3 regions of the Lysobacter enzymogenes genome follow, and region 3 is predicted to be linked to each of the others. Evidence: predicted binding sites of a transcription regulator. Region 3 holds the regulator's gene; each other region holds the start of a gene.
What was found. Region 3 encodes HrcA, which represses chaperone genes, less so after heat shock. Its sites were predicted from a motif close to TTNGCACTCNNNNNNNNNGAGTGCNAA; they were not measured.

Region 1: a site for HrcA is predicted at 3,032-3,058, ahead of rpoH (RNA polymerase sigma factor RpoH). Genes of this name have one in related genera too.
Region 2: a site for HrcA is predicted at 4,411-4,437, ahead of JHW41_RS20765 (co-chaperone GroES). Genes of this name have one in related genera too.

Annotation. Positions count from the first base shown of each region.
Region 1 covers NZ_CP067396.1:502,189-511,789, forward strand. Annotated here, with positions in the region: gene JHW41_RS02055 (TonB-dependent receptor domain-containing protein) at 1-2,474, opposite strand, end outside; gene rpoH (RNA polymerase sigma factor RpoH) at 3,069-3,947, shown strand; gene JHW41_RS02065 (hypothetical protein) at 4,145-5,656, opposite strand; gene JHW41_RS02070 (DUF1203 domain-containing protein) at 5,795-6,277, shown strand; gene JHW41_RS02075 (hypothetical protein) at 6,459-6,887, shown strand; gene JHW41_RS02080 (hypothetical protein) at 6,968-7,396, shown strand; gene JHW41_RS02085 (NAD(P)/FAD-dependent oxidoreductase) at 7,479-8,762, opposite strand; gene tal (transaldolase) at 8,773-9,601, opposite strand, start outside.
Region 2 covers NZ_CP067396.1:5,024,002-5,033,602, forward strand. Annotated here, with positions in the region: gene JHW41_RS20750 (esterase/lipase family protein) at 1-1,640, opposite strand, end outside; gene JHW41_RS20755 (hypothetical protein) at 1,856-2,218, shown strand; gene groL (chaperonin GroEL) at 2,316-3,956, opposite strand; gene JHW41_RS20765 (co-chaperone GroES) at 4,077-4,364, opposite strand; gene JHW41_RS27590 (DUF6053 domain-containing protein) at 4,612-4,770, opposite strand; gene JHW41_RS20770 (AraC family transcriptional regulator) at 4,754-5,569, opposite strand; gene JHW41_RS20775 (hypothetical protein) at 5,759-6,037, shown strand; gene JHW41_RS20780 (cupin domain-containing protein) at 6,337-6,708, shown strand; gene JHW41_RS20785 (helix-turn-helix transcriptional regulator) at 7,212-7,622, shown strand; gene JHW41_RS20790 (endonuclease) at 7,950-9,601, shown strand, end outside.
Region 3 covers NZ_CP067396.1:3,457,493-3,467,093, reverse strand. Annotated here, with positions in the region: gene JHW41_RS14210 (outer membrane protein assembly factor BamE) at 1-222, opposite strand, end outside; gene fur (ferric iron uptake transcriptional regulator) at 434-835, shown strand; gene recN (DNA repair protein RecN) at 1,002-2,684, opposite strand; gene hrcA (heat-inducible transcriptional repressor HrcA) at 2,949-4,016, shown strand; gene JHW41_RS27040 (DUF6053 domain-containing protein) at 4,039-4,137, opposite strand; gene JHW41_RS27035 (DUF6053 domain-containing protein) at 4,091-4,291, shown strand; gene grpE (nucleotide exchange factor GrpE) at 4,349-4,870, shown strand; gene dnaK (molecular chaperone DnaK) at 5,068-6,987, shown strand; gene dnaJ (molecular chaperone DnaJ) at 7,148-8,281, shown strand; gene JHW41_RS14175 (TonB family protein) at 8,517-9,032, shown strand; gene JHW41_RS14170 (DUF3857 domain-containing transglutaminase family protein) at 9,367-9,601, shown strand, end outside.

The DNA.
Region 1 (9,601 bases), 3.0 Mb from region 3:
AGCTTGACCTCGTTGTAGTCCACCGCCAGGCGCAGGCCCTTGACGAACTCCGGCTGCCAGACGAAGCCGGCGGTCCACGAATCGGCCGCCTCGTTGCGCAGGTTCGGCTCGCCCTGGCGCGCGGCGCGCGAGTTGGCGCTGTTCTGCTGGAAGTCGACCGGGTTGAGCCCGTACTGCTGGTAGAACGCGGCGCAGTTGCGCGCGCGCGCGGCCGGATTCGGGCCGCCGGTGACGTTGCGGCGGTCGCAGGGATCGGAGGTGGCCTGGAACAGCTCCACCTGCGGCAGGAACAACTCGGTGATCACCGGCGCGCGCAGCGAGCGGGTCTTGTTGCCGCGGATCTGCAGGCCCTCGATCGGCTCCCACTGCAGGCCGTAGGTGTAGGCGTTGAAGCCGCCGTTGACGCTGTTGTCGACGCGGCGGAACTTGCCGGTGATGTCGAACCGGCGCAGGCCCGGGATGCCGGCGTCGGGCGAGACCAGCGGCAGCATCGTTTCGACGTAGTACTCGTTGGTGTGGTACTTGCCGTTGAGCGGCGGGATCGCGACCGAACGGCCGAGACCGCGGCGGGTGAAGTCGTTGGGGGTGAAGCCGCCTTCCTCGATCCGGTGCTCGTAGCCCAGCGCGACGTTGAGCGGGCCGCTCCACAGTTCGGCGACCGGGCCGCTGACGAAGGCGCTGAACACCTTCTGCTTCTGCTCGAAGTCGGTGCGCGCGGTGCCGGTGACGTAGCGGATCGCCTCGGCCGAGGGCCGGCCCTGGCCGAACAGGTCCAGCGGCACGCAGTTGGGATCGGCGATGGGATTGGAGTTGGCGCCGGCGCTGGCGGCGTACAGCGCGTTGCCGGCGGTCGGGTCGCACACCAGGCGGCCGCCGACGTTGCGCACGTTGATGGCGTTGATGAAGTTCTGCTGGTTCAGCGCCGTCGACGAAGTGGTCGCCTGCATGCGCCCGTAGTTGGCCGAGATTTCCCAGTCGAACGGCTTCGACCACAGCTCGAAGTCGCCGCGCGCGCCGACCACGATGCGGTCGATGTCGGTCTCGGTGCGGTCCGGGGTCAGGCCCAGGTCGGCCGAGGTGCGGGCCAGGCGGAAGCTGCGGATGCCCAGCGCCGACAGCTGCTGGCGCGCCTGGTCGTTGAGCAGCGGGTGGGTCGACTGCACGATCAGCGCGCTGTTGAGGCGGGTGCCGGCGGTGGTGTTGCCGGTGGTGCCGATGTCGGTCGGCGAATAGGCGTCGGCGTGGTAGTGCATCGCCTCGACGAACAGGCGCGCGTTGTCGGCGACGTCGTAATGGCCGACCACGTTGACCGTCTGGCGCTTGAGGCTGGTCAGTAGCGCGGTGATGTCGGCGGTGTTGAGGCCCTGGCCGCCGGAGGCCGTGCTGGTGCCGAAGTTCACGCCCGGGTCGTAGGGCACGATGTTGCCGTTCGGCGCGAATTGCAGGTAGGTGCGCTCGCCCGGGCCGAAGCCGCGCAGCGCGCCGCCGGGCAGGGTGACCGCGCCGCTGACCGGCAGGATCAGGCCGCCGAAGGTGTTGGTGAAGGTGCGCGCGTCGCGGATCAGCACGGTGCCGGGGATGCCGTCGTTCGGGCCGGTGTCGAACGGGATGTTGCCGTGCACGCGGCCGTCGCTCTCGGGGTTGCGGCCGGGCTGGTTGGTCCGCATCTGCGCGGCGTTGGGATTGGCGGGGAAGGCGTAGGCGCGGGCGAAGTCGGTGCGGTCCGAGCGCAGCAGGCCCTGGCTGTCGTCGTAGGAGCCGCCGACCATGAGGTTGCCGCGGCCGTCGGCGAAATCGGCGCCGGCCAGGAAGCTGTAGCCCAGCCGCTCGTTGTCGCCGTGGTCGCTGATGCCGTAGTTGAAGTTGGCCTCCACGCCCTGGAAGCGGTCCTTGAGGATCACGTTGACCACGCCGGCGATGGCGTCGGAGCCGTAGGTCGGCGCGCCGCCGATGGCGACGTTCTCGACCCGGTCGATCATCTGCACCGGGATCGCGTTGAGGTCGACCTGGGCGCCGGCGGACGCGCCGAAGTTGGTCAACGCGCGCGAGGTCACCACGCGCCGGCCGTTGACCAGGGTCAGGGTGCGGTTGCTGCCCAGGCCGAAGCGGTTCACGAAATTGACGCCGCCGGCGAAGTTGGCCTGGCCGCCTTCCGGGGTTTGGCCGATGCCGAAGCCGACGGTCTGGTTGAGCGCGTCGGCGACGTTGGTCATGCCACGCTCGCGCACCGATTCGCTGGACACCACGCTGGCCGGTTCGAGGGTGTCGAAGCCCGAGCGCGGAATGCGCGAGGCGGTGACCTTGATCCCCTCCAGTTCGGTCGCCTTGCGCTCGGCCGGCGCCGGTGCGGGCGCCGGCGCGGCGGCGTCCTGGGCGAGCGCGGCGGGAGCGAAGGCCGGCGCGGCCAGGGCCACGGCCAGAGCGGTCAAAAGCGGGCGGCGCCGCAGGACGCGGCGGGTGGACGTGCTGATCATGAGAGCTCCCCGGGTCGGGCCGGCGCAGGCGGCCGGCGCACGCTCAGTACGCCCAATTCGGCAAAGCGGTCGCAAGCGCGAAAGCAACCGGAATCATTGCGAAACTGTGATGGAATGCTTGCTGTTACGTGCTGTTTCAGCCCAAAGGTGTCAACGCTTTCCCCGTTCAGGTGCCGGGCGCGCACGTCGTAGAGTCAGTCGGGCGATCAGGCGGTGCCTGTCCGGGACTGCCGGCACAGGGGTGGGCAGGCGAGAACGCCGGCTCCGCCGGCCTCAACCGAGAAGGCGCTCCGGTCGGGCGCGGGAACTTTCGCGGCCGTTTCAGGTCTCATGAGGGCTCGCGAAAACTGGCCGGGCTTGGGTTCGGCCAAACCCGTCCAGGCGCATCGCTGCCGAGCCAAGCCACTGATCCGAAAGGCTGTTTTTACGGCGTCGTCATCGCCTCACGACGACCCGGCCACGCCCGCTCCCGGACACTCCCGTCAGTCTGAACGCCAGCCGTTTTTCCGCCGTCCTGGCCGTTCCAAACGCGCAACACTGCGGAACTTCCCCACCCTTTAGCAGTCCGATAGGCCGACTGCTAAGATCGCCGACATGACCTCTATCGCCCAATCCTCCGCTCTTGTCGCCAACAACCTGCCTGTGCCCAGCGCGCTCGGTTCGCTGGACGCGTACATCGGCGCGGTGCACCAGATCCCGGTGCTGACCGCCGAGGACGAGCAGGCGTTGGCCCGCCGTTTCCGCGACGAGGAAGACCTCGACGCGGCCCGCGAACTCGTCCATTCCCATCTGCGCTTCGTGGTCCACGTGGCCCGCGGCTACAACGGCTACGGCCTGCAGATCGGCGACCTCATCCAGGAAGGCAACATCGGCCTGATGAAGGCTGTCAAGCGCTTCGACCCCGAACAGGGCGTGCGCCTGGTCTCCTTCGCGGTGCACTGGATCCGCGCCGAGATGCACGAGTTCATCCTCAAGAACTGGCGCATCGTCAAGGTCGCCACGACCAAGGCGCAGCGCAAGCTGTTCTTCAACCTGCGCAAGAGCAAGAAGCGCCTGGGTTGGATGAACGCCGAAGAAGTGAGCCAGGTCGCCAAGGACCTCAACGTCTCCGAGCGCGAAGTGCTGGAGATGGAGTCGCGCCTGTCCGGCCGCGACATCGGCTTCGACGCGCCCGCCGACGAGGACGACGACCACGCCCCGCCGTCGCCGGCCGCCTACCTGCGCGCCGCCGAGGAAGACCCCTCGCAGAGCTACGAGCGCGAGGACGAGGAAGACAACCAGCTCGCGCTGCTGCGCGAGGGCCTGGCCGGGCTGGACGCGCGCTCGCGCGACATCGTCAAGCGCCGCTGGCTGGATGCCGACAGCAAGGTCACGCTGCAGGAACTGGCCGACGAGTACGGCGTCAGCGCCGAGCGCATCCGCCAGATCGAGGCCAACGCGCTGAAGAAGATGCGCGGCCTGTTCGCGGCCTAAGCGCGCGGCGGATCGGAACGACGAACGGCCCGGGGCGACCCGGGCCGTTTTTGTTTGTGTGCGATCGGATCGGGCTTGGTTGTGGCTGGCTTGGCAGGCGCCGGCCTGGTTGGATCTGGCCTCGTTGAATCTAGCCTCGTTGAATCGGGCCTCGCGCTGCGGCGCTCGCCATCGCTTTCACCCAGGCAGCGACGCGCTCAGCCGCCGGGCTGGACGCCTTCTTTTTCCAGCACCGTGTCCAAGAGTCGATACAGCGCCTTGAGCTGCGAATGCGAACGCAGGCCGCCGCTGCGCACGCTCAGGTCCAGGGTGCGGGTCTCGGCCTGCAGGATGGGGGCGAGATCGGCGGCCGACGGATCGCCATCGCCGGCGCGGTCGGCCGCCGCCAGCATCGGATACAGCGGCGAATGCGGAAAGTCGCGCGCGGCCTGCGCCAGCATCGCGCGATAGGCCGGATCCTGCGTCTCGCCCGCGGTGGGGCCCGCGTGCTGGATGCGGCTGCGCGCGAAGCGTTCGTCGCGATAGCGCTTCCAGCCCAGTTCGTCGCTCTCGGCGAGGCCGGCGGCGTCGCCAGCGCTTTGTTGCAGATAGGCCAGCACGCGCAGCGCTTCCAGATCGCCGGCCTCGCTGCGGGCGCGTTCGCGCAGCGTGTCGCCGTGACGGGCGAGCAGGGCGGCGAAATCCGGCGGCTGCACGGCGCGCGCCACCGCGCGGCCCAGCGCGACCCGTCCCAGCGCCGAGCTGGCCGGGTACGGATGGGCCGACGGCGGATGACCGCCGACGATCACCCGGCACCGCTCGAGGTCGTCGTAGCCGAAGGCCTGCGCGCTGTCGCGCAGCTTGGGCCACAGGCAATCCCATTGCTGGCGCGCGCGTTGTTGCGGCCCCCATTGCGTGCGCGCCAGCGCGATCGCGGCGTCCTGCGCCGAGGCTTGCGGCGCGGCGTTCCACCAGTCGCCGTGCCAATCGAACGAGCGCGCGAGCAGGCGCTCGAGCGCGACCCGGTCGCCGCCCGCGGCCTGGCGGTAGTCGCGGTCGAAAAGGCTCAGTTCGCTGGGGCCGCCGAAGACTTCGTACGACATCTTCTCGGCGCCGACGTGGTGCGAATCGACGTCGCTGTCGCGCACGATCGCGACCGCGCCGCGCAGGTCGCCGCGTGCGAGATGGCAATACGCGGCGACATAGGTGGCCGTAGCCGGGATGCCGACGGGCCCGGCGCGCAGTCGCGCCCATAACGGCAATGCGGCGGCGCAGTCGTCCTTGCGGGTGTAGTGCAAGGCCAGCTCGAACAGGATTTCCGGTTGCTCCGGCTGCAGCGCGTCGGCGCCGCGGTGCAGGCTCAGCGAGGCGTCGGGCGCTATCGCCCACAGCATGTTGCCGATGGCGAAGCGGCGCGCGGCGCCGCCGCGTTCGGCGTAGGCGACCAGTTCGGCCACGGCCTGGTCGAGGCGGCCGGAGAACTGCAGCGGCAGGTGGCGCCGGCCGAAGTCGTCGGCGGCTTGCGATTCGGCGCCGACTTGGGCGAGGAAGTCCTCGGCCGACACACGGGTTGCCGCCGGTGTCGCGGCGGGCACGGGAGCCTGGAGTCCAGGCGGGGCCGCGTTCGCGCCGGCGCAGGCGGCCGCGGCCAGCGCCAGCAGCAACGCCGGCGTCGAACGGCGGCGCGGACGCGGGTACGTAGTCGGGGGCGGATTGCGCTGCGCGCTCATGCGGTCCTTCGTCGGCGAGTCGCGTCTTGCGCGCGGGCCGCCAGCCTAAACCAATGCCCGCGCCCCGCAAGACCCGGATATCGCCGCCGCCCCGGCCGGCCTAAGTTGGCACCGTCCCCACACGCCGGAACCCAGGCCATGCACGCTTATCGAATCGACGGTCTCGCCCCGCACGCTTTCGCGCCGTTGTTCGCGCTCGACGACGACGCGCTGCGCGCGCACGGCATGCGCCGGGTCGTGGCGGATTCGCCGACCGGGTATCCCTGCCGCGTTTCGCTGGCCGAGGCCGCGCCCGGCGAGCGGTTGTTGCTGTTGACCTTCGAGCACCACGATTGCGACGGTCCGTATCGCGCCAGCGGCCCGATCTTCGTGCGCGAGGGCGCGGTGCGCGCGCCGACGCTGCGCAATCGGCTGCCGTCGATCCTCGCCACCCGCCATCTGTCGCTGCGCGCTTACGACGCCGACGGCTGGATGTTGCAGGCGCGCGCGCTCGAAGGACGCGACGCCGAGGCGGCGGTGCAGGAACTCTTCGACGATCCGCGCGTGGCCCGGATCCATGCCCACAACGCGCGCTACGGCTGTTTCCTGTGCGCGATCGAGCGCGAGCCCGCGCAGGCATGAGCCGGCGCCATTCGCGGTTGCGCCGGCGCGCAACTTCGCCGCCGCCGCGCCGCGCGGACGGTTGAGAACTGCAAGCCGCGTCGCAGCAATGCGGCGTCCTCCTTGCCGGCGCCCGCGCGCCGGCTCAAGACTGCGGCGCCGGCCGCGCCATGCGCCGGTCTAAAACCAAAAGGAGGGGGTCATGGAAGTGAGCAAGATGCTGATCGCGGCAGGCTTCGCCGCGGCGTTGTCGTTGGTCGCGGTCGCGCCCGCGCGCGCGGGGGACCTGAGCGGCGCGCAACTGACGTGCTATGTCGACACCTTCGCCTTCGACGTGCCGCAGGCGCAGTGGTGCCACAGCACCTGGACGCCGGGCACGGCGACGAATCCGTCGGTGGCGATGTTCGAGGTGACCGGCCTGACGGCCGGCAACTACAGCTTCGCCTGGACCGATCTGGAAACCGGGCAGACGCCGTCGGGTTGCGGCAACGCGCAGTACTGCATCGTTCCGATCGCCACCGAGACCCGCGGCGACGGCGAGGCGCGCGCGCGCGTGGTGGTGACCGACACGGCCACCGGCGCGCAGCGTTCGCTCGATGCCACGGCGTGGTACTGGGACGGCTACAACTGATCGCGGCCGCCGCGCGCCGGCGGCGAACGCCGTAGCGCGCGGCGGATATCGAATCACGCATATCGGACAAGGAGAGTTTCATGCGCATCAATACAAGCATCGGCCTGGGCGCGGTCGCGCTGGCGCTGGCCATGGGCCACGTCGCGCCGGCGCAGGCCGGCAACGTTACCGGCGCCGGCATGGTGTGTTACGTCGACACCTTCCGTTACGACATCCCCACTCCCGACACCTGCAGTTCGTGGTGGGTGCCCAACGGCGCGCACCACACGTCGGTGGCGGTGTTCAGCGTGACCGGCCTGCCGGCCGGCAACTACGGTTTCGTCTGGCGCGATCTGGAGACCAATGCGATCGTCGCGTCCTGCGCCAACCAGAACGCGTGCGCGGTGCCGATCACGACCGACCTGGCCGGCGACGGCGTGGCGATCGTGCAGGCCACCGTGACCGACCTGGACACCGGCGCGAGCCAGCAGGTGCAGGCGACGGCTTACTACTACGACGGATACACCTGAGCGGGCGCTTGGCCACGAACGAAAAAGGGCGCCCTCGGGCGCCCTTTTTTTACCGTGGCCTGCGTCGCCGCCCGGCCTGGACTCAGTCCTCGTCGTCGTTGGCGGACTTGTCGTCCACGCCGCCGAGGATGATGCGGGCGTGGCGCTGGTAGGTGTAGTACGCCCACGACCAGTTGAGCAGCACGATCAGGCGGTTGCGGAAGCCGATCAGGAAGAACACGTGCGCGGCCAGCCAGAACGTCCACGCCAGCACGCCGGAGAAATGCCAGCCGTGCAGGTCCACCACCGCGGCGCGGCGGCCGATGGTGGCGAGGTTGCCGAAGTCGACGTAGCGGAACGGCGGCGGCGCGGGCTTGCCGGCCAAGCGCGCGCGGATGGTGCGGGCGACGTAGCTGCCCATCTGTTTGGCCGCCGGCGCCACGCCGGGCACCGGCTTGCCTTCGTCCTGCTGCAGGCTGGCGAGATCGCCGGCGACGAAGATCTCCGGCCGGCCGGGCACGCTGAGGTCGGGCAGCACCTGCACGCGGCCGGCGCGGTCGCGCGGGACGTCGAGCAGGGCGCCCAGCGGCGAGGCCGCCACGCCCGCGGCCCACAGCACCGTGCGCGCGGGAACGAACTCGGCGCCGAGGGTGTAGCCGTTGGCGTCGATCGAGCCCACCGGCGTGCCGGTGGAGACTTCCACGCCGAGCCGCTGCAACTGCGCGCGCGCCTTTTCCGACAGCGATTCGGGAAAGCTCGCCAGCACCCGCGGCCCGGCTTCGATCAGGCGCACCCGCGCCTGCGCCGGATCGATGCGGCGGAACTCGCGGCGCAGGGTCTTGTGCGCGATCTCGGCCAGGGTGCCGGCCAGCTCGACCCCGGTCGGGCCGCCGCCGACCACGGCGAAGTGCAGCCACGCCGCGCGTTCTTGCTCGGTCTGCGCCGCCTCGGCGCGCTCGAACGCGAGCAGCACCCGGCGGCGGATGTGCAGGGCGTCGTCGAGGGTCTTCAGGCCCGGCGCGTGCGCGGACCATTCGTCGTGGCCGAAGTAGGCGTGGGTGGCGCCGCTGGCGAGCAGCAGGAAGTCGTAGCCGATGCGCTCGCCGTCGGCGAGGACGACGCAGCGCGCGTCGGCGTCGAGGCCGACGACCTCGCCCAGGCGCACTTCCGCGTTGGCCTGCTTGCGCAGGATGTGGCGCAGCGGCGCGGCGATGTCCGGCGAGGACAGGCCGGCGGTGGCGACCTGGTACAGCAACGGTTGGAACAGGTGGTGGTTGCGGCGGTCGATCAGGGTGACGCGCACCGGCGCGGACGCCAGTGCGCGGGTCGCCCACAGTCCGCCGAAGCCGCCGCCGACGATGACGACATGCTTGCGGGTATCGGACATGGCGGCCTCCTCATCCGTTCAAGCGTTGCGCGAGCAGGTCTTCGAGCTTGCGCTGGTCGGCGGCGAAGCGGCGGATGCCGTCGGCGAGCTTGTCGGTGGCCATCGCGTCCTCGTTGTGCTGCCAGCGGAATGCGGCCTCGCCCAGGCGCTCGCCCGGCGCGGCGCGCGCGCCGTCGTCTTCGAGCGCGCGCGGCACGTCGCCGTCGCTGCCTTCCAGTTCGCCGAGCAGTTCCGGCGAGATGGTCAGGCGGTCGCAGCCGGCCAGCGCCAGCACCTGGCCGACGTTGCGGAAGCTGGCGCCCATGACCACGGTGTCGTAGCCGTGGCGCTTGTAGTAGTTCCAGATGCGGGCGACCGACTGCACGCCCGGGTCGTCCTGCGGCGTGGCCGGCTTGGCCGCGCCGTTGGCCAGGTGCCAGTCGAGGATGCGGCCGACGAAGGGCGAGATCAGGTACACGCCGGCTTCGGCGCAGGCCACCGCCTGGGCGAAGGAGAACAGCAGGGTGAGGTTGCAGTGGATGCCTTCGCGTTCGAGCTGCTCGGCGGCGCGGATGCCTTCCCAGGTCGAGGCGACCTTGATCAGCAGGCGGTCGCGGCCGATGCCGGCGGCGTCGTAGAGCTCGACGATGCGCCGCGCCTGGTCGAGGCTGGCCTGGGTGTCGAAGCTCAGGCGCGCGTCGACTTCGGTGGACACGCGGCCGGGGATCAGCTTGAGGATCTCGCTGCCGATGGCCACCGCCAGGCGCAGGCCGGCGTCGGCCACGCGCGCCTGCGCGTCGCCGCCGCGGGCCTGGGCGACGGCGGCGTCGATCAGCGGCGCATACGCGGGCAGGGACGCG
Region 2 (9,601 bases), 1.6 Mb from region 3:
AACACCGCGCGGCCGAACTGCGGCATCGGCTGGAACACGGTCAACTGGCGCAGCAGCGGGTCCTTGCGCACGCGCGCGATCAGCGCCGGGTCCAAGCCTTCGAGCATCGCGTCGGCGACGTGGCCGCCGCTGTCGCTGAGCAGCAGCCGCCCGATCACCCCGCCCATGCTGTGGCCGACCAGCACCGCGTCGTGGCTGGCGACGTCGTCGCCCTGCGGGTCGTAGTGGCGGAAGGTCTGCTGCAGCGCCGATGCGATCGCCGCGCGGTTGGACAGCATGTCGATGTTGGTCGGATAGAACACTTGCCACAGCTGGTAGCGGCGGCGCAGGGATTCGTCGCCGAGCAGTTCGTTGGCGAGGTTGACCCAGGCCTCCGGACTGCTGGCCAGGCCGTGGATCAGCACGATCACGCGCTTGTCGGGATCGTAGGGCTGATTGAGGTAGACGCGCGGCTTGAACGCGCGCGCCTGCTTGGGCCGCAGCAGGCTCGACAGGCTCAGCCGCGCCAGTTCCGAACGCGCCAGCCAGATGCCGTACGCGGCCGAGTAGTTCGCCGCCAGCGGCACCTTGCGCCCGGCGATGGTCTCGCTGTCGATGCGGTAGGGGTTGTACACGTCCAGTTGCGCGCGGCGGCTGGCGAGCACGCCGTCCAGGCCCTCGCCGTCGAAGCGCAGGGTCACCGTCACCGGCAGGTAGCGGGTGTCGCGGTAGGGCGCGTCGTTGCGGACGCCAGCGGTCGGGCGCCGGCGCGGCGCGTTCGCGAACGTGTACGACGCGGCCGGCGGAGCGGCGTTCGCGGCGGCGGCGTTCGCGGACGCCGCGCCTTCGGAATCGGCCGCGGCCGACTCGGCGCCTGCGGACGCGGCACCGGCGCCGTGGCGCGGCGGAAACACCGCGACCAGCGCGGTGCCGAAGCCGTCGCGTCGGTAGACCGCGCGCAGGTTGGCGAAGCCGAGCGTGTCCGACGCCAGCAGCGCCTGCGGGTCCTGGCGGATGTCGGCCGGATCGTAACCGTGCAGCACCGCGCCCAGTTCCAGCCCGCCGACGTCCAGCGTCGCCGCCTCGGCCTTGCCGGCGCTGGCCGCGAACGCGGCCTGGGCGATGGCCTCGACCGCGCGGTTGTAGTACTGCAGCACCTGCTGCTGGCGCGCCTCGAACACGCGCTGCTCCGGCGTGCGCGCGGTCGCGAACAGATAAGCGTAGGCGTAGCGCGCGGTGGCGACCGCGGCGCGGGTGCGCGGGTCGGCGGCGGCGACATCGGCCGGCACCTGCGCGATCTCGGCCGCGGCCTGGCGCGAACGCTTGAACGCGCCGGCTTCGGCGCTGCGCTCCACCGTCGCCGGCAATGCGTTCATGCGTAGCAACTGCAGTTCGGCCGACGTCGCCAGCCACTCCTCGGCCGAGCTCAGCGGACGCAGTTGCGCGATGCACGGATCGGGATCGCGCGCGCAGGCGGCCGGATCGAGCCCGGCGGAATTGAGCGCGGTGGACGAGGCGATGCTGAGCCGTCCGCCGCTGAGCGCATCGACGTTGCGCTCGGCGGCGATGTCGCCGAACGCGCGCTCCTTGACCTTGACCACGGCGCAACCGCTGCCGCCCAGCAGCAACAGGCCCGCCAACAAGCCGACTAGAACGCGCATGTCCGATCCGCAGGGGGAATACCGTTGGCATTGTCGAGCGCGGCCGAGCCGGCGTAAATACCGGCCCGCCGCGCGCCTCCGCGCGGGTCGGCCGGGACGCTGCCCGCCGCGACTCCCCGATCCCTCGACTCCCAGATCCCTCGACTCCCAGATCCCTTGATTCCCAGATCTCTCGATTCCTAGATCCCTCGATCCCGCGCGCACGAGGCGCCCGCATGCATCCATCCGAATTTTCCGCCGAATCCGGCGCGCCCGACCCGCACGTGCAGCACATCGACTGCAGCAACGACGCCGCCTTCGTCCTGCGCTTCGTCGTCCAGCGCCTCGACGGCGGCCGCGCGATCAGCCAGAGCCATCGCGTCGGCCCGTTCCACTCCGGCCAGACCCGCCGCGTCGACCTGAGCGCACTGCGCTTCCACGGCCAGCCGCTCGAGGTCGGCGACCGGGTGCGGCTGCGGGTCGGCGCGGTCGGCGGCGTGCGCCGCAACGGTCCCGACGTGGCTTACGCGCCCAACGGCGAGACCGCCGTCTTCAGCGTTCGCGGCACCACGCTGGCGTTTTCGATCGGCCAAGCCTGAGCGGCGCGCGGCGCGGCCGCGGCGGCGCGGGCCCGAGGCATAAAAAAACCCCGCCTCGCGGCGGGGTTTTTTCGGTTCGCTACGGCGAACGGCCGGATCAGAAGTCCATGCCGCCCATGCCGCCCATGCCGCCGCCGCCCGGCATCGCCGGCTCTTCCTTCTTCGGCAGCTCGGCGACCATCGCTTCGGTCGTGATCATCAGACCGGCGATCGACGCGGCGTTCTGCAGCGCGGTGCGGGTGACCTTGGTCGGATCCAGGATGCCGGCCTCGATCATGTCGACGTACTCGCCGGTGGCGGCGTTGTAGCCGTAGGCGCCCTTGCCTTCGATGACCTTGTTGAGGATGACCGACGGCTCTTCGCCGGCGTTGGTCACGATCTCGCGCAGCGGCGCTTCCATCGCGCGCAGGGCGATGGCGATGCCGTGGTTCTGGTCTTCGTTGATGCCCTTCAGACCGCCGATCGCGGCCTTGGCGCGGATCAGCGCGACGCCGCCGCCCGGGACGATGCCTTCTTCCACGGCAGCGCGGGTGGCGTGCAGCGCGTCTTCGACGCGGGCCTTCTTTTCCTTCATCTCGACTTCGGTGGCGGCGCCGACCTTGATCACCGCGACGCCGCCGGCGAGCTTGGCCACGCGCTCCTGCAGCTTCTCGCGGTCGTAGTCCGAAGAGGTCTCTTCGATCTGCGCCTTGATCTGCTTGATGCGCGCCTCGATGCCCGAGCTCTCGCCCGCACCGTCGATGATGGTGGTGTTTTCCTTCGAGACCTGGATCTTCTTGGCGCGGCCCAGATCCTTGATGGTCGCCTTCTCGAGCTGCAGGCCGACTTCCTCGGAGATCACGGTGCCGCCGGTCAGCACGGCCATGTCTTCCAGCATCGCCTTGCGGCGGTCGCCGAAGCCCGGAGCCTTGACCGCGCAGACCTTGACGATGCCGCGGATGGTGTTGACGACCAGGGTCGCCAGCGCTTCGCCTTCGACTTCCTCGGCGACGATCAGCAGCGGCTTGCCGGCCTTGGCGACGCCTTCCAGCACCGGCAGCAGGTCGCGCACGTTGGAGATCTTCTTGTCGTGCAGCAGGATGAACGGATCGTCCAGTTCGGCCTGCATCGACTGCTGGTTGTTGATGAAGTACGGCGACAGGTAGCCGCGGTCGAACTGCATGCCCTCGACCACGTCGAGTTCGTTCTCCAGGCCCGAGCCGTCTTCGACGGTGATGACGCCTTCCTTGCCGACCTTGTCCATCGCCTGCGCGATGAGGTCGCCGATGTTGGTGTCGGAGTTGGCCGAGATCGCGCCGACCTGGGCGATTTCCTTCGAGGTCGAGGACGGCTTGGACAGCTTCTTCAGCTCGACCACGGCCTCGGTCACGGCCTTGTCGATGCCGCGCTTGAGGTCCATCGGGTTCATGCCGGCGGCGACCGCCTTCATGCCTTCGCGGATCAGCGCCTGGGCCAGCACGGTCGCGGTGGTGGTGCCGTCGCCGGCGTTGTCGGAGGTCTTGGAAGCGACTTCCTTGACCATCTGCGCGCCCATGTTCTCGAACTTGTCGGCCAGCTCGATCTCCTTGGCGACGGACACGCCGTCCTTGGTGATCGTCGGCGCGCCGAAGCTCTTCTCGAGCACGACGTTGCGGCCCTTCGGACCGAGGGTGGCCTTGACGGCGTTGGCGAGCACGTTGACGCCGCGCACCATCTTGGCGCGGGCGTCTTCACCGAAACGAATTTCTTTGGCAGCCATTGTTGCGAACTCCGGGAATAGGGAATGAGGAACTAGGGGATGGCGAGAGCGGCGGGCGGGAGGGGCGGATCGGACGTCGGCGCAAGCGCTCTACGCTTCCCGATGCCCCGTCGCCGGCTCTCAGCCCACGATCGCCAGGACGTCGTCTTCGCGCAGGACCTTGTACTCGATGCCGTCCTGCTTGTAGCTGCTGCCGGCGTACTGGCCGTAGATGACCTTGTCGCCGACCTTCAGCTGCGGCGCGCGCACGCTGCCGTTGTCGAGCGCCTTGCCCGGGCCGACGGCGACGACTTCGCCCTTGGTCGACTTTTCCTTGGCGGCGTCGGGGATGATGATCCCGCCGGCCGAGACTTCATCGGCTTCGATCGGCTTGACGACAACGCGGTCGTGGAGCGGCTTGAGATTCATGGCGACCTCTGTAAGTAATTGAATTGGTGGATAAAGAACGGGAATTTTAGCAGTCGCACCCGGCGAGTGCCAATGCCGGGGACGAAAGCGCCCGGCAAGCCGGGACTGGTTCGGAGATAGGGCGCCCCGGACGGCTTTCAAGGGGGGCGGCGACGAATCCTGCATCGGAAGGTGACAGCGGTCGGTCCGCGGGGCCGGCCGGCGGCGCTGGGAGGGCCTTCGGGCCGGAAGCGGCTGAGGAAGGCCTTCAGGCCCCGGAGCGGTTGCAGGAAGGCTCTTGAGACCCCGGGGCTGTTGTGGGAGGGCCTTCAGGCCCGACGCTTTTGTGCCAGATCGCCCGACCGGACCGGAAAGCGTCGGGCCTGAAGGCCCTCCCACAACCGCCGGGCTCAATCCCCCGCCCCACCCTCCAGCCCGCGCAGGTACTGGGTCGGCGCCGCGCCCAGGTGGCGGCGAAACATCGCGGTGAACGCGCTGACGCTGTCGTAGCCGCAGGCCAGCGCCACCGCGGTGACCGCCTCGCCGGCGGCCAGACGCTCCAGCGCCCGCAACAGCCGGGCGCGCTGCCGCCACTGCAGCAGGCTGTAGCCGGTCTGCGCGGCGAAAAGCCGGGTCAGGCTGCGCTCGGACAGGTACGCGAGACCGGCCCAGGCGGCCAGGCCGCGCGGATCGTCCGGCGCGTCGGCCAGGGCGTGGGCGACCCGCAGCAGGCGCGGGTCCTGCGGCATCGGCAGGCCGAGCCGGCCGCCGTCGTCGCCGCCGCCGGCGGCCAGGGCGATCTCGTCGATCAGCACCCGCGCCAGCCGCGCCTGCGCCGGGTCCAGCGACGCGCCGGCCGGCCAGCCGGCCGCGCGCGCCACCGCCTCGCGCAGCAGCGGCGACACCGCCAGCGCGCACGGCTGCGCCGGTAGCGCCGCGCATTCGGCTTCGGCCACGTACACGCTCCAGCCGCTGAAGGCCGCGCCATGCGAGCGCAACGAATGCGGCTGGTGCGGCGGCACCCACACCGCGTCGCTGGCCGGCACCAGCCAGCGGCCGCGGCCGGTGCCGACGCTGAGCAGGCCGCGGTCGGCGCCGAGCAACTGGCCGCGCGCGTGCCGGTGTTCGGGCGTCTCGCGCACGCCCGGCGCGCGCAAGCGCGCGGCGAGCAGGAACGGCGCATCGGCGGCGTCCAGGCGTTCGCGCGCGAGCAGGGGATCGGACATGGCCGGAACGCGATAGCGGATGGCCGGGGCAACGTAGCAGAGCCGGCGCGCGCGGCCCAGCATGGACGCACCGATCCGGCCGACCCGCCCGACTTCTCGGCGGCGGCCTTCGGACGTCGGATTACCGCAGTTTTGTTCGGCTTTTCTTTCAGGCCTTTCTTTCAGACCTTTCCATCCCAAGGAGTCCTTATGCGCGCCGAAGATGTCCTTCCCGACCAGCAGAACGAAGTCCGCCTCGGCGACGTCCTCGCCCGCAAGGGCTCGGTCGCCGCGTTCCTCGCCAACGCGCGCGTGCTCGCCGACCCGGCCGCCGACGCCGAAGCGCGCGCGCAGGCCGAGCGCGACACCCGCGAACTGCTGCCGGCGCTGCGCGCGCTGGGCCTGTTCGACGTGCTGGAAATCCGCGACGCCGGCGTACGCGACTGGGTCCGCGCGCACCTGGCCGCGCTGCCGCCGAAGCCCCTGTAGGAGCGGCGCGAGCCGCGACCGCAAGACCGCGCCTGCGACGCAAGCCGCCACTCCGCGGTCGCAGCTTGCGCAGCTCCTAACAGTCGCTGCGTTGCAGCCCGCGCGAAAACCCGGCGTCCCCCTTGTAGCAGCGGCGCGAGCCGCGACCGCGACACCGCACATACGACGCAACCCGCCGCCCCGAGGTAGCAGCCTGCGCAGCGCCTGCATCCGCGTCATTGCGGCCAGTGCGCAAATCCCGCGCTGCCGTCGCGCAAGCGCCTACACTGTCGAGACCCCGCCGCCCGCCAGGTCCCGCCATGTCGATCGCCTCGCCCGCCCGCATCGCCGCCTCGCTCGCCGAACTGTGGTCGCCGCGGGTGGTGGCCGAAGTCGACGACGCCTACGTCAAGGTCGCGCGCGTGCACGGCACCTTGGCCTGGCACAGCCACGCCGACGAGGACGAGTTGTTCTACGTGCTCAAAGGCCGGCTGCGGATCGAGATGGAGTCGCGCACGGTCGAGCTCGGCGAAGGCGAGCTGTTCGTGGTGCCCAAGGGCGTGCGCCACAACCCGGTGGCCGACGAGGAATGCCACCTGCTGTTGATCGAGCGCAAGAGCACCCAGCACACCGGCGAAGAGGTCACCGACAAGACGCGTTCGCTGGCCGAGCAGTTGCGGCCGGTGGAGTGAGGCGCGTCGCGGCGGAGCGGAAAGCGTCGGGCCTGAAGGCCCTCCCACAGCAGCTAGTGCATCGCTACTGCCGCGCTTGTGGGATAGCGTTTGTGGGAGGGCCTTCAGGCCCGACGCTTTCCGCTCCGCCGCCATGCATCCAACCACCGCCCAAAAAGAAAGAGCGCGTCCCGTGGAACGCGCTCTTTGGTGCGGAGATGGCTGTCCTGAGCATGGCGATCCTGCGCCCTTTCCCCCGAACCGACGTCGTGTCGTAAGCCGACGTCCGTATCAGCGTGGGGCCATCTTCCGGGCTCCTTTTTGCGCTTGCCACCCGTCGGCCCCGGGGAACGCGCTACTTTCGGTAGCTCGAACACTTGTTCTATCCGCCAAGTGCTTGTAAAGATTGAACGGCCTTACGCACGACGACAACGAAAGCGCACAGGCTGCGGCGTCTATCGCTCACCCGGTGAACGGTGGTAGCAAGTGCGGAAAAACCCCTGAAATTTTGCGCAGGAGGTCACATGACGCCACAGCAGCGCATCCGCCTGGCCCGCCGCCACGCCGGCCTGTCCCAGGCCGCCCTGGGCACCGCGGTCGGGGTGCAACGCAGCGCGGTCGGGCACTGGGAGTCGGCCCAGGGCAAGTTTCCCAGCGTCACCCACCTGCGCGAGGTCGCGCTGGCCACCGGCGTGCAGTTCGAATGGCTGGCCACCGGCCGCGGCCGCATGAACCTGTCGCAGGACACCGCGATGGACTCGGTCGCCGCCGCCGACGCGCTGCTGGTCGAGGACGCGCTGGAACTGCGCCTGCTCGCGGCGTTCCGCGAAGCGCCGGCGCGGGCGCGGGTGCCGCTGGTGGAGATCGCCGAGCAACTGGCGCAGTCGCGCACCGGCCGCAGCCGCGCGCTGGGCAAGGCGCGCGGCGGGACGTGACCGCCGGCGGCCGCGGGATGTGCCGCAGTTCGCAGCCGGATGCGCGATTGCGCGAACCCGGTCGCGATTTTTTCGTGCGGATGTGACCGCCCTCCTCGGGCGCTGTCACAAACCCCGACTAGACTCGCAGGCGCGCGCCCTGGGGAGGGCGCCGAACTTCCCCGATCCGCCCGGCCGCACCTGCCCGCGGCCGCGCGCGCGACGCCAATCACAAGGAGCCGTTCGATGCGCAAGTCCGTTGCTGGTCGTCCTCTCGCTTCCTCGCGCGCGCGCGTTGCGCGCCGCGCCGGGTTGCTGTCCGTCGCGATCGCCTCGCTGCTGCCGACGATGGCGCCGGCGGCGGTGTTCATCAACGAATTCCACTACGACGACGCCACCGCCGCCGGCGACGTCGGCGAGCGCATCGAGGTCGTGGCCACCGCCGGCGAGACCCTCAGCGACTACCGCATCGTGCTCTACAACGGCGCCACTCCGGGCGCGGCGACGATGTACGACAACGACCTGGTGCCGGCCGGCAGCGCGGTGACCTGCGGCGGCAGCGCGCGCATCGCCACCCTGACCTACCCGACCAACGGCCTGCAGAACGGTCCCAACGACGGCATGGCGCTGGTCGACGGCGCCGGCAACGTAGTCCAGTTCCTGAGCTACGAAGGCCAGATCACCGCCGCCGACGGCCCGGCCAAGGGCAAGACCAGCGTCAACCTGCCGGTGTCCGAATCCGGCTCCACCGCCGCCGGCACCTCGCTGCAGCTCGGCGGCAACGGCAGCGCCTACGCCAACTTCAGCTGGCGCGCCTCGGCGACCCAGACCTTCGGCGCCTGCAACAGCGGCCAGACCTTCGCCGGCACCCAGCCCAACACCCCGCCGAGCGTGACCTCGACCGTGCCGACCGCCGGCGCGACCAACTTCCCGGCCGCGGGCGACCTGTCGGTCAACTTCAGCGAAGCGGTGAGCCTGGCCGCCGGCGCGCTGACCCTGCAGTGCGCGACCACCGGCGTGGTGACGCTGGCCTATCCGTCCAGCGGCACCGCCGTGACCGCCTCCACCGGCACCGCGCTGCACGCGGGCGAGGCCTGCACCTTCACCGTGGTGGCGAGCAAGGTGACCGACGGCGGCGGCGCCAACCCGGCCGCGAACACGGTGGTGAACTTCACCGTCGCCAGCGGCGGCGGCACCCCGACCGGCTATTACCAGCACGTCAACACCTCCAGCCCGAGCCAGTTGCGCTGCTCGCTGCACGCCACGATCAAGGGCCACACGGTCTATCCGTACAGCGGCGGCACCACCAACACCTGGACCATCCTCGAGATCGCCGACGAGGACCCGAACAACTCCGGCCGCATCCTCGACGCGTACCGCAACCGCAGCTACGTCAAGGTCACCGAGCGCGCCGGCAGCGGCAGCGGCCTGCGCTACAACCGCGAGCACACCTGGCCGAACTCGCTGGGCTTCGGCTCGACCACCGGCAACAAGGGCCTGCCGAACGCGCCGTACACCGACACTCACATGCTGTACCTGACCGACTCGGCCTACAACGCCGACCGCGGCAACAAGCCGCTGGCGAACTGCTCCAAGACCAGCGGCTGCGGCGAGCGCGTCACCGAGGTCAACAACGGCACCGGCGGCGGCAGCGGCGTGTATCCGGGCAACTCCAACTGGTTCAAGACGCCCGACGGCAACGGCGGTTCGTTCGAGGTGTGGGGCCCGCGCAAGGGCGACATCGCCCGCGCGGTGCTGTACATGGCGATCCGCTACGAAGGCGGCAACGATCCCAACACCGGACAGGGCGAACCGGACCTGGAGCTGACCGACGATCGCAGCAAGATCGTCGTCACCTCGTCCTCGCCGGCCTACATGGGCCTGCTCAGCACCCTGCTGCAGTGGCACCAGGCCGATCCGCCGGATGCGGCGGAGAAGGCGCGCAACGAAGTGATCTTCAGCTTCCAGGGCAACCGCAACCCGTTCGTCGATCATCCCGA
Region 3 (9,601 bases):
GACGCGCTGGGTCGAGGTGTAGTCCCAACGGTTCTGGTGGAACGGGTCCTCGATCGACGGCGTGCCGATCAGCACCTGCACCTGCTGCTTGCTCATGCCGGCCTGGAGTTGGTCGACCGCGGTCTTCTCGAGCAGGTTGCCCTGATAGATGGGCTGCTTGTAGATGATGCCGCAGCCGGAAGTGACCAGGGCGAGCGAGAGAACGAGCAGGAGCTTACGCATCGGATAGGGTGTCTGCGGCAGTCGAAGGCAACGGGCCCGATGATACACTGAAGCCCGACCCCACCAAGGGCGGATCGCGGCGCGGGGCGGCCCCTCGCGTTCATCCGCCATTCCGGCCCGCCCGCCCAGTGCGCCCTTCGCGGCGACGGCCAGCCGGTCTCCATCCGGACCGGCCCGCGCCGGTCCAAAGTCATCGAAGGGACGTACCCCCATGGAATCTCAGGACCTGCGCAACGCCGGACTCAAGGTCACCCATCCGCGCATGCGGATCCTCGAGTTGCTGGAGAGCGCCAAGCCGCGGCACATGACCGCGGAAGACATCTACCGGATGTTGCTGGAGAAGGGCGAGGACATCGGCCTGGCCACGGTCTACCGGGTGCTGACCCAGTTCGAATCCGCCGGCCTGGTGCTCAAGCACAACTTCGAGGCCGGCCAGTCGGTCTACGAGCTCGACCGCGGCCATCACCACGACCACATGGTCGACATCGACAGCGGCAAGATCATCGAGTTCGAAAGCTCGGAGATCGAGGAGCTGCAACGCAAGATCGCGGCCGAGCACGGTTACCTGATCGAGGAACATTCGCTGGTGCTGTACGTGCGCAAGAAGCGGTGATTGGCGGGACCGGGGACCCGGGACCTGGGACCCGAAAGCGAAAGGCCCGTCGGATGCGACGGGCCTTTCGCTTTTTGCGATGCAGGTTTTCAGTTGAGCACGTGGCGTCAGTTCGAACCCGATCATGCTTTCCCCGGTCCCCGGTCCCCGGTCCCCGGTCCCCGCCTCACCCCACATCGGCCAGCAAGCGCCGCGCTGCCGCGCGCACTTCTTTCGTCAGCTCCACGCCGCCGAGCATGCGCGCCAGTTCTTCCTCGCGCTGCTTGGACGCCAGCACCTGCACCGCGCTCTGGGTGACGCCTTCGCTGGCGGCCTTGGCGACGCGGTAGTGGGCGTGGCCCTGGGCCGCGACCTGGGCCAGGTGGGTCACGCACAGCACCTGGCGGCTGCCGCCCAAGGCGCGCAGCTTTTGACCGACTATTTCCGCCACGGCGCCGCCGATGCCGGTGTCGACTTCGTCGAACACCATGGTCGGCACCGCGTCCAGGCCGAACGCGGCGACTTCGATCGCCAGCGAGATGCGCGAGAGTTCGCCGCCGGAGGCGACCTTGCGCAGCGGCCGCGGCGGTTGGCCGGGGTTGGCGGCGACCATGAACTCGACGCGTTCGGCGCCGTTCGGGTCGGGCCGGTCGTCTTCCTGCGGCTCGATCTCGACGGCGAAGCGGCCGCCGCCCATGCCCAGTTCGCCGATCAGTTCGGTGGTGCGCGCCGACAGCGAGGCGGCGGCGTCGCGGCGGGCGCGGCCGAGCGCATCGGCGGCCTGGCGCCAGCGCTTGCGCGCGGCGCCGATCTCGGCGTCGAGCGCGTCCAGGCGTTCGCCGGCGCCGCGCAGTTGTTCCAGCTCGGCGCCGACGCCGTCGCGGGTGGCGGCCAGTTGTTCGGGCGCGACCCGGTGCTTGCGCGCCAGTTCGTGCAGGCGGCCGAGCCGGGCTTCGATGCGTTCGAATTCGGCCGGGTCGAGGTCGAGATCGTCGCGCACGCGGTCGAGCAGGCTCAACGCCTCGTCGACCTGGATCGCGGCGTTGTCGAGCATGGCGTCGACTTCGGCCAGGCGCGGTTCGTGCTCGGCGACCCGCTGCAGGTCGCCGCGCACTTGCTGCAGGGTGCGGGTCAGCGAGGGGCCTTCGTCGCCGCCGATGCGCGCGAACGCGCCTTCGCAGGCGGCGATCAGGCCGGCGGCGTGGGCGTGGCGGCGATGGTCGGCATTGAGCTTGGCGATGGCCTCGGGTTCCAGCGCCTCGCGTTCGAGTTCGGCGTGCTGGTGTTCGAGCCAGCCGATGCGGTCGGAGACGTCGCCCTGGGCGACCAGCCCGTCGCGTTCGCGCAGCAGCGCGCTCCAGGCGCGCGCGGCGGCGGCGACCGGCTCGCGCGCGGCCTCGTGGCGGCCGTAGGCGTCGAGCAGGTCGAGCTGGCTGGCGCGGGTGAGCAGGGCCTGGTGTTCGTGCTGGCCGTGGATCTCGACCAGGCGCGAGGCCAGTTCGCCGAGTTGGCTCAGGGTGACCGGGCGACCGTTGACCCAGGCGCGCGAACCGCCGTCGGCGCGGATCACCCGGCGGATCTGGCAGACCGGGGCGTCGCCGTCGCCGGTTTCGTCGAGTTCGTTCTCGGCCAGCCAGGCGGTGGCGAGCGGGGCGTCGTCGAGGGTGAAGTCGGCGACCAGCTCGGCGCGGTCGGCGCCGTGGCGGACCACGCCGCTGTCGGCGCGCAGGCCGCTGAGCAGGCCGAGCGCATCGACCAGCAACGACTTGCCGGCGCCGGTTTCGCCGGAGATGACGGTGAGGCCCGGGCCGAAGCTGAGCTCGGCGGCAGTGACGACGGCGAATTGCTTGAGCGATAGATGGGCGAGCATGCGGCGGCGATTGTGCCTGGGAGGGGCCGTGGCTGGGAATGGGCGCGCGGCGGGCGCGAGGGTAGGGAGAGGGTGTATCAGCGGGTGAGACGCGGGCGGGCGTCGGTCGGGGGCGTCAGTATGGCCGCAGTCGATGACGCGGGGTCGGGGTGGGCGGCCACGGCAGCCACCGCGGCCGCCACCACCAACGCCCACGATCCCATTCCCGCCCGCAACCCGACCCGCCCGCTTGCACCCAGCCGCCGCCGCGCATATATCGCCTGCATGAACCGCCGAGCCAACGACCCCGCCCTCGACCCGCGCGCGCGCCAGCTGTTGCGCGCGCTGATCGGCCGCTACATCCACAGCGGCGAGCCGGTCGGGTCGCAGACCCTGGCCCGGCATGCCGGCCTGGACGTCAGCGCGGCGACAATCCGCAACATCCTCTCCGACCTGGAAGAGGCCGGCCTGCTCAGCGCACCGCACACCTCGGCCGGGCGCATCCCCACCGCGCAGGGCTACCGGCTGTTCGTCGATTCGCTGCTGCAGGTGCGGCCGCTGCCCGAGGGCGAGGTGGCGCGGCTGCGCAGCGAGCTGCCGCCCGGTTCGGGCACCCAGGCCCTGCTCGGCAGCGCGTCGGAGCTGCTGTCGGCGATGACCCACTTCGTCGGCGTGGTCAGCGTGCCCAAGCGCGAGCAGTTCGCGTTCCGCCGGATCGAATTCGTGCCGCTGGACGCGCAGCGGGTGCTGGCGATCCTGGTGTTCGCCGATCAGGAAGTGCAGAACCGCATCATCCAGACCCGCCGCCCGTTCGAGGCCGGCGAGCTGGAACGGGTCGGCAACTACCTCAACACCCACTTCGCCGGCCGGCCGGTGGCCGAGATCCGCGCCAGCCTGCTGCTGGAACTGCGCAACGCCCAATCGGAAATGCAGGCGCTGCTGGCGCAGTCGATGGAGCTGGCCGAGCAGGCGCTGGCGCCGGACGGCGACGACATGGTCCTGGCCGGACAGACCCGGCTGATGGGCGTGCAGGAGCTGGCCGACCTGGACCGGCTGCGCGAGCTGTTCGAGGCCTTCGCCCGCAAGCGCGAGATCCTGCAACTGCTCGAACGCACCGTGCGCGCGCCGGGCATGCGCATCTTCATCGGCGAGGAAACCGGGCTGGCGCCGCTGGAAGGGGTGTCGCTGGTGACCGCGCCCTACGGCGCCGGCGGACGGGTGCTGGGCGTGCTCGGGGTGATCGGGCCGACCCGGATGGCCTACGAACGGGTGATCCCGGTAGTGCAGGCCGCGGCCGACGCGCTCGGCGACGCGTTTCAGGCGGGCGAGGGGGCGGTGGGCGAAGGCGAGTAGGCCCGGCGTCGCGGCGAACCCTTCAGGCCCGGGGCTTTTGTGGGGGGGCTTCAGGCCCGAGGCTTTTCGGTCGGATCGCGGCGATCGGGCACAAGAGCGTCGGGCCTGAAGGCCCTCCCACAGAAGCGGCCCTCCCACAAAAGTCTAGGGCTGGCCTGGCGCTCCAGGCCGATTGTTCCAAAATGCGACGCGAACCGCGCAGCTGGGCGCCGATCCCGCACGATCGCCGCAGTTCACCGCCGTTGTCGCGCCCCCATTCGGCCGCCGCCTCTTGAATGCCCGTCCCCGGCCCCCATAGCTGGCCCAGTCGCGGACTGCCGCAAGGAACCAGCATGAACCCAAACGATCCCAACCCCGATGTGAACCCTGAGGCCCAGGACCCGGTGGCCGCCGCCGGCGCGGCGATGTCCGAGGTCGAGGCCCTGCGTTCGGAAATGAACAAGCTGCGCGAGGACTCGCTGCGCGAGCGCGCCGAGCTGGAGAACCAGCGCAAGCGCGTGGTCCGCGATATCGAGATGGCGCGCAAGTTCGCCAACGAGCGCCTGCTCGGCGACCTGCTGCCGGTGATCGACAGCCTGGAGGCCGGCCTGGCCGCCGCCGGCGGCGACGCCAGCGCGCTGCGCCAGGGCATGGAACTGACCCTGCGCCAGCTGCTCAAGGTCGGCGCCGACAACGGCCTGGTCGCGGTCGATCCGGTCGGCCAGCCCTTCAATCCCGAGCACCACCAGGCCATGAGCATGGTGCCGGCGCCGGGCGTGGCGCCGAACCACGTGGTCCAGGTCTACCAGAAGGGCTGGCTGCTCAACGAGCGCCTACTGCGCCCGGCCCTGGTCGTGGTCGCCCAGGACGCCTGAGCCGCCTCCCGCGGGCGTCGCGGCGGGGGCCGCGCGCAAGGCGTCCGCAACGGGAAGCGAATCTGGGTTTTTCAGTACATCGGGGCAGGGCACGGGCGCTTGAACTGCCCGGCACCGGGCCCCAAATAACGAACATCGGCGGCCTGCGGCATTCCGCGCCGCCCCCAACATTCCAGCATTAGAGAGGGAGCAACAGCATGGGCAAGATCATCGGCATCGACCTGGGCACGACCAATTCCTGCGTCGCGATCATGGAAGGCGGCAAGGCCAAGGTCATCGAGAACTCGGAAGGCGACCGCACCACGCCGTCCATCGTCGCCTTCACCAAGGACAGCGAAGTCCTGGTCGGCGCCTCGGCCAAGCGCCAGGCGGTGACCAACCCGAAGAACACCTTCTACGCGGTCAAGCGCCTGATCGGCCGCAAGATGACCGACGCCGAAGTGCAGAAGGACCTGGGCCTGGTGCCCTACGCGATCGTCCCGCACGACAACGGCGACGCCTGGGTCGCGACCGCCGACGGCAAGAAGATGGCGCCGCAGCAGATCTCGGCCGAAGTGCTGGGCAAGATGAAGAAGACCGCCGAAGCCTACCTGGGCGAGCCGGTCACCGAGGCGGTGATCACCGTGCCGGCCTACTTCAACGACAGCCAGCGCCAGGCGACCAAGGACGCCGGCAAGATCGCGGGCCTGGAGGTCAAGCGCATCATCAACGAGCCGACCGCGGCCGCGCTGGCCTACGGCATGGACAAGAAGGGCGGCGACCGCAAGGTCGCGGTCTACGACCTCGGCGGCGGCACCTTCGACGTGTCGATCATCGAGATCGCGTCGGTCGACGGCGAAATGCAGGTCGAAGTGCTGTCGACCAACGGCGACACCTTCCTCGGCGGCGAAGACTTCGACAAGCGCGTCATCGACTACTTGGTCGACGAGTTCAACAAGGACCAGGGCATCGACCTGCGCAAGGACCCGCTGGCGCTGCAGCGCCTGAAGGACGCGGCCGAGCGCGCCAAGATCGAGCTGTCGTCCTCGCAGCAGACCGAAGTCAACCTGCCGTACGTGACCGCCGACGCCTCGGGCCCGAAGCACCTCAACATCAAGCTGACCCGGGCCAAGCTGGAGTCGCTGGTCGAGGACCTGATCAAGAAGACCATCGAGCCGTGCCGCATCGCGCTCAACGACGCCGGCCTGCGCGCCAGCGACATCGCCGAGGTGATCCTGGTCGGCGGCCAGACCCGCATGCCGAAGGTCGGCCAGGCCGTGGCCGAGTTCTTCGGCAAGGAACCGCGCAAGGACGTCAACCCGGACGAAGCCGTCGCCGTCGGCGCGGCGATCCAGGGCGGCGTGCTGGCCGGCGAGGTCAAGGACGTGCTGCTGCTCGACGTGACCCCGCTGAGCCTGGGCATCGAAACCCTCGGCGGCGTGTTCACCAAGATCATCGAGAAGAACACCACCGTTCCGACCAAGGCTTCGCAGACCTTCTCCACCGCCGAGGACAACCAGTCCGCGGTCACCGTGCACGTGCTGCAGGGCGAGCGCGAGCAGGCCCGCTACAACAAGTCGCTGGCGCGCTTCGACCTGTCCGGCATCGAGCCGGCGCCGCGCGGCATGCCGCAGGTCGAGGTGTCGTTCGACATCGACGCCAACGGCATCCTGCACGTCAGCGCCAAGGACAAGAAGACCAACAAGGAACAGAAGGTCGAGATCAAGGCCGGTTCCGGCCTGTCCGAGGAAGAGATCGCCAAGATGGTCGCCGACGCGGAAGCCAACCGCGAGGAAGACCAGAAGTTCCATGAGCTGGTGCAGGCGCGCAACCACGCCGACGCGCTGATCCACAGCACCCGCAGCGCGATCAAGGAGCACGGCGAGAAGATCCCGGGCGAGGCCATCGGCCGCGCCGAAGCGGCGATCGCCGAGCTGGAGACCGCGATGAAGGGCGACGACAAGGGCCAGATCGAGGCCAAGTCGCGCGCGCTGGAAGAGGCCGCGCAGTCGGTGCTGGCCGCCGCCAGCGCCGGTCAGCCGGGCGAGGACGCTCCGGCCGGCGACGCCGGCGCCGCGGCCAAGTCCGACGACGTGGTCGATGCGGAGTTCACCGAAGTGAAGGACGACAAGAAGTAAGCAGGGAATGGGGGATCGGGATGATGGGTCGACCGCGGTATCGCCGCGACCCGCCGCAAGCCCGGTTCCCCGTTCTTGCATTGTTCGCGGCCCGCCGTAACCAGGCGGGTCGTGCGCTTTCGATCCGACGATTCCCACTTCCGACTGCCGATTCCCGCCGATGAGCAAACGCGACTACTACGAAGTGCTGGGCGTGCAACGCAACGCCAGCGACGACGACCTGAAGAAGGCCTATCGCCGCTGCGCGATGAAGTTCCACCCGGACCGCAATCCCGGCGACCAGGCCGCCGAGGCCTCGTTCAAGGAATGCAAGGAGGCCTACGAGGTCCTGTCCGACGCGTCCAAGCGCCGCGTGTACGACCAGCACGGCCACGCCGCGTTCGAGCACGGCATGGGCGGCGGCGGTGCCGGCCCGGGCTTCGCCGACATGGGCGACATCTTCGGCGACATCTTCGGCAACATTTTCGGCGGTGGGGGCGGCGGCGGCGCGCGCGGCCCGCGTCGCGGCGCCGACATCGGCTACGTGATGGAGCTGTCGCTGGAAGAGGCGGTCGGCGGGGTCGAGAAGCAGATCGAGATCCCGACCCTGGACGAGTGCGAGACCTGCAAGGGCTCGGGCTCGGCCGACGGCAAGATCGAGACCTGCACCACCTGCAACGGCCGCGGCCAGGTGCGTTTCCAGCGCGGCATCTTCTCGATGCAGCAGGCCTGCCCGCACTGCAACGGGCGCGGCCAGACCATCGCCAACCCCTGCGGCGACTGCCACGGCCAGGGCCGGGTCGAGCGGACCAAGACCCTGCAGGTCAAGATTCCCGCCGGCGTCGACAACGGCGACCGCATCCGCCTCACCGGCGAGGGCGAAGCCGGCCCGACCGGTTCGCCGCCGGGCGACCTGTACGTGGAAGTGCGCGTGCGCGAGCACGAGATCTTCCAGCGCGACGGCGACGACCTGCATTGCGAAGTGCCGATCCGCATTTCCCAGGCCGCGCTCGGCGACATCGTGCGGGTGCCCACGCTCGGCGGCGAAGTCGAGCTGCGCATCCCGGCCGAGACCCAGAGCGGCAAGCTGTTCCGCTTGCGCGACAAGGGCGTCAAGTCGGTGCGCAGCCGCAAGCCCGGCGATCTGTACTGCCGGGTCGCGGTGGAGACCCCGGTCAACCTCACCGTCGAGCAGCGAGAGTTGCTGGAGAAGTTCGAGGCGACCTTCGTCGGCGAAGGCGCGCGCAAGCATTCGCCGCGTTCCTCGACCTTCATCGACGGGGTCAAGGGGTTCTGGGACCGGATGACCTCCTGACCCCAAAGCGATAAAGCGTTGTACCCGCATCAGCGAAGGCCTCGACCGATCGGTCGGGGCCTTTGCGTATGCGGCCGGCGCGGCACGACGCCGGCATCGCCCGCCCTTTGGGCCGGCCGCCTGCAGCGACGTGCCGCGGCCGATGCGCGCATGCGCGCCCGAACGGGCGCTGGTCGCCGTTATGGAAAGCCGCTAAGGTCTTTTTGCCGATCTTCGGCGACCAAAGGACAGGGACATGAGACAGGGAGCGCTCGCGCTATTCGCAAAGGCATCGTCGTTGTCGTTGCTTTGCCTGTGTTTTACCGCCACGGCCGCGCAAGAAAAACAGTCCGCGGACGAGGACGGCGCGCCGCCGCCGCCGGTTCCGGTGGTGGTTATCGAGGAGCCGAAGCCGGGAGCCGAGATGCCGGCTCCGCCGCCCACCTTCACGCCCGCGACGCCGCGGCAGGCCGAACAGGCGCCGCAGTTTCCCGGAGGCGAAGCGGCGCTCAGGGCCTATCTCGGCAACAACCTGCAATATCCCGCGAAGGCGGTGCAAGACGAAGTGCAGGGCGCGGTGGTCGTCGATTTCGACGTCGATGTCGACGGGACGATCCAGAACATCCTGATCGTGCGGGACATCGGCGGCGGTTGCGGCGCCGAAGCGGAACGGCTCGTCCGGAAGATGCCGCGCTGGCAGCCGGGGCGGCAGGGCGGCGAGGCGGTGAAAGCGACCTACAGGCTCAATATCCACTTTGTATTGACGCACTGACGCAAAGACAGCAAAGCGGGTAAGTAACGGTCGGCGGTCGAAGTGGCTTGGGCGACTTGGTTGGTCGGGGCAGTCCCCGGCGGCGACCGCGGACGTGCCTGGCCGACGCGGGGCCGGTCGGTCCCTGCGGCCGACGGAGCCAGAATCGCGGCTGGGCCCACCTGGGCCATCGTCGCATCGCCTCGGCGCGTATGGATGCCGCGAACAAGAAAGCGAGCTTCGGCTCGCTTTTTATTTGCGCGCGCGCACGTTCGCCGCGACGATGTGATAGAAAACCGCCTGCGGCGCCGCAGCGGCGCCGACCATCGTCGATCAAGGATCAGGGGAAGAAAGGATGCGCATCGTCATGCCGCGGCGTTCGGCCGCATTGTCTGTGGCGCTGGCCGCGGCGCTCGCCGCGAACGGCGCCGCGTTCGCTCAGGCCGACAGCCAGGCCAAGCCGGGCGCACCGGCCGCCGCCGCGCCGGCGCAAGCCGCCGCCGCCGCCAAGCCAGCCGGTCGCGCCGAGGAACAACCGGCGCGCCTGGAGCGCATGCATTACACCTACACCGTGCAGCCTAACGGCGCCT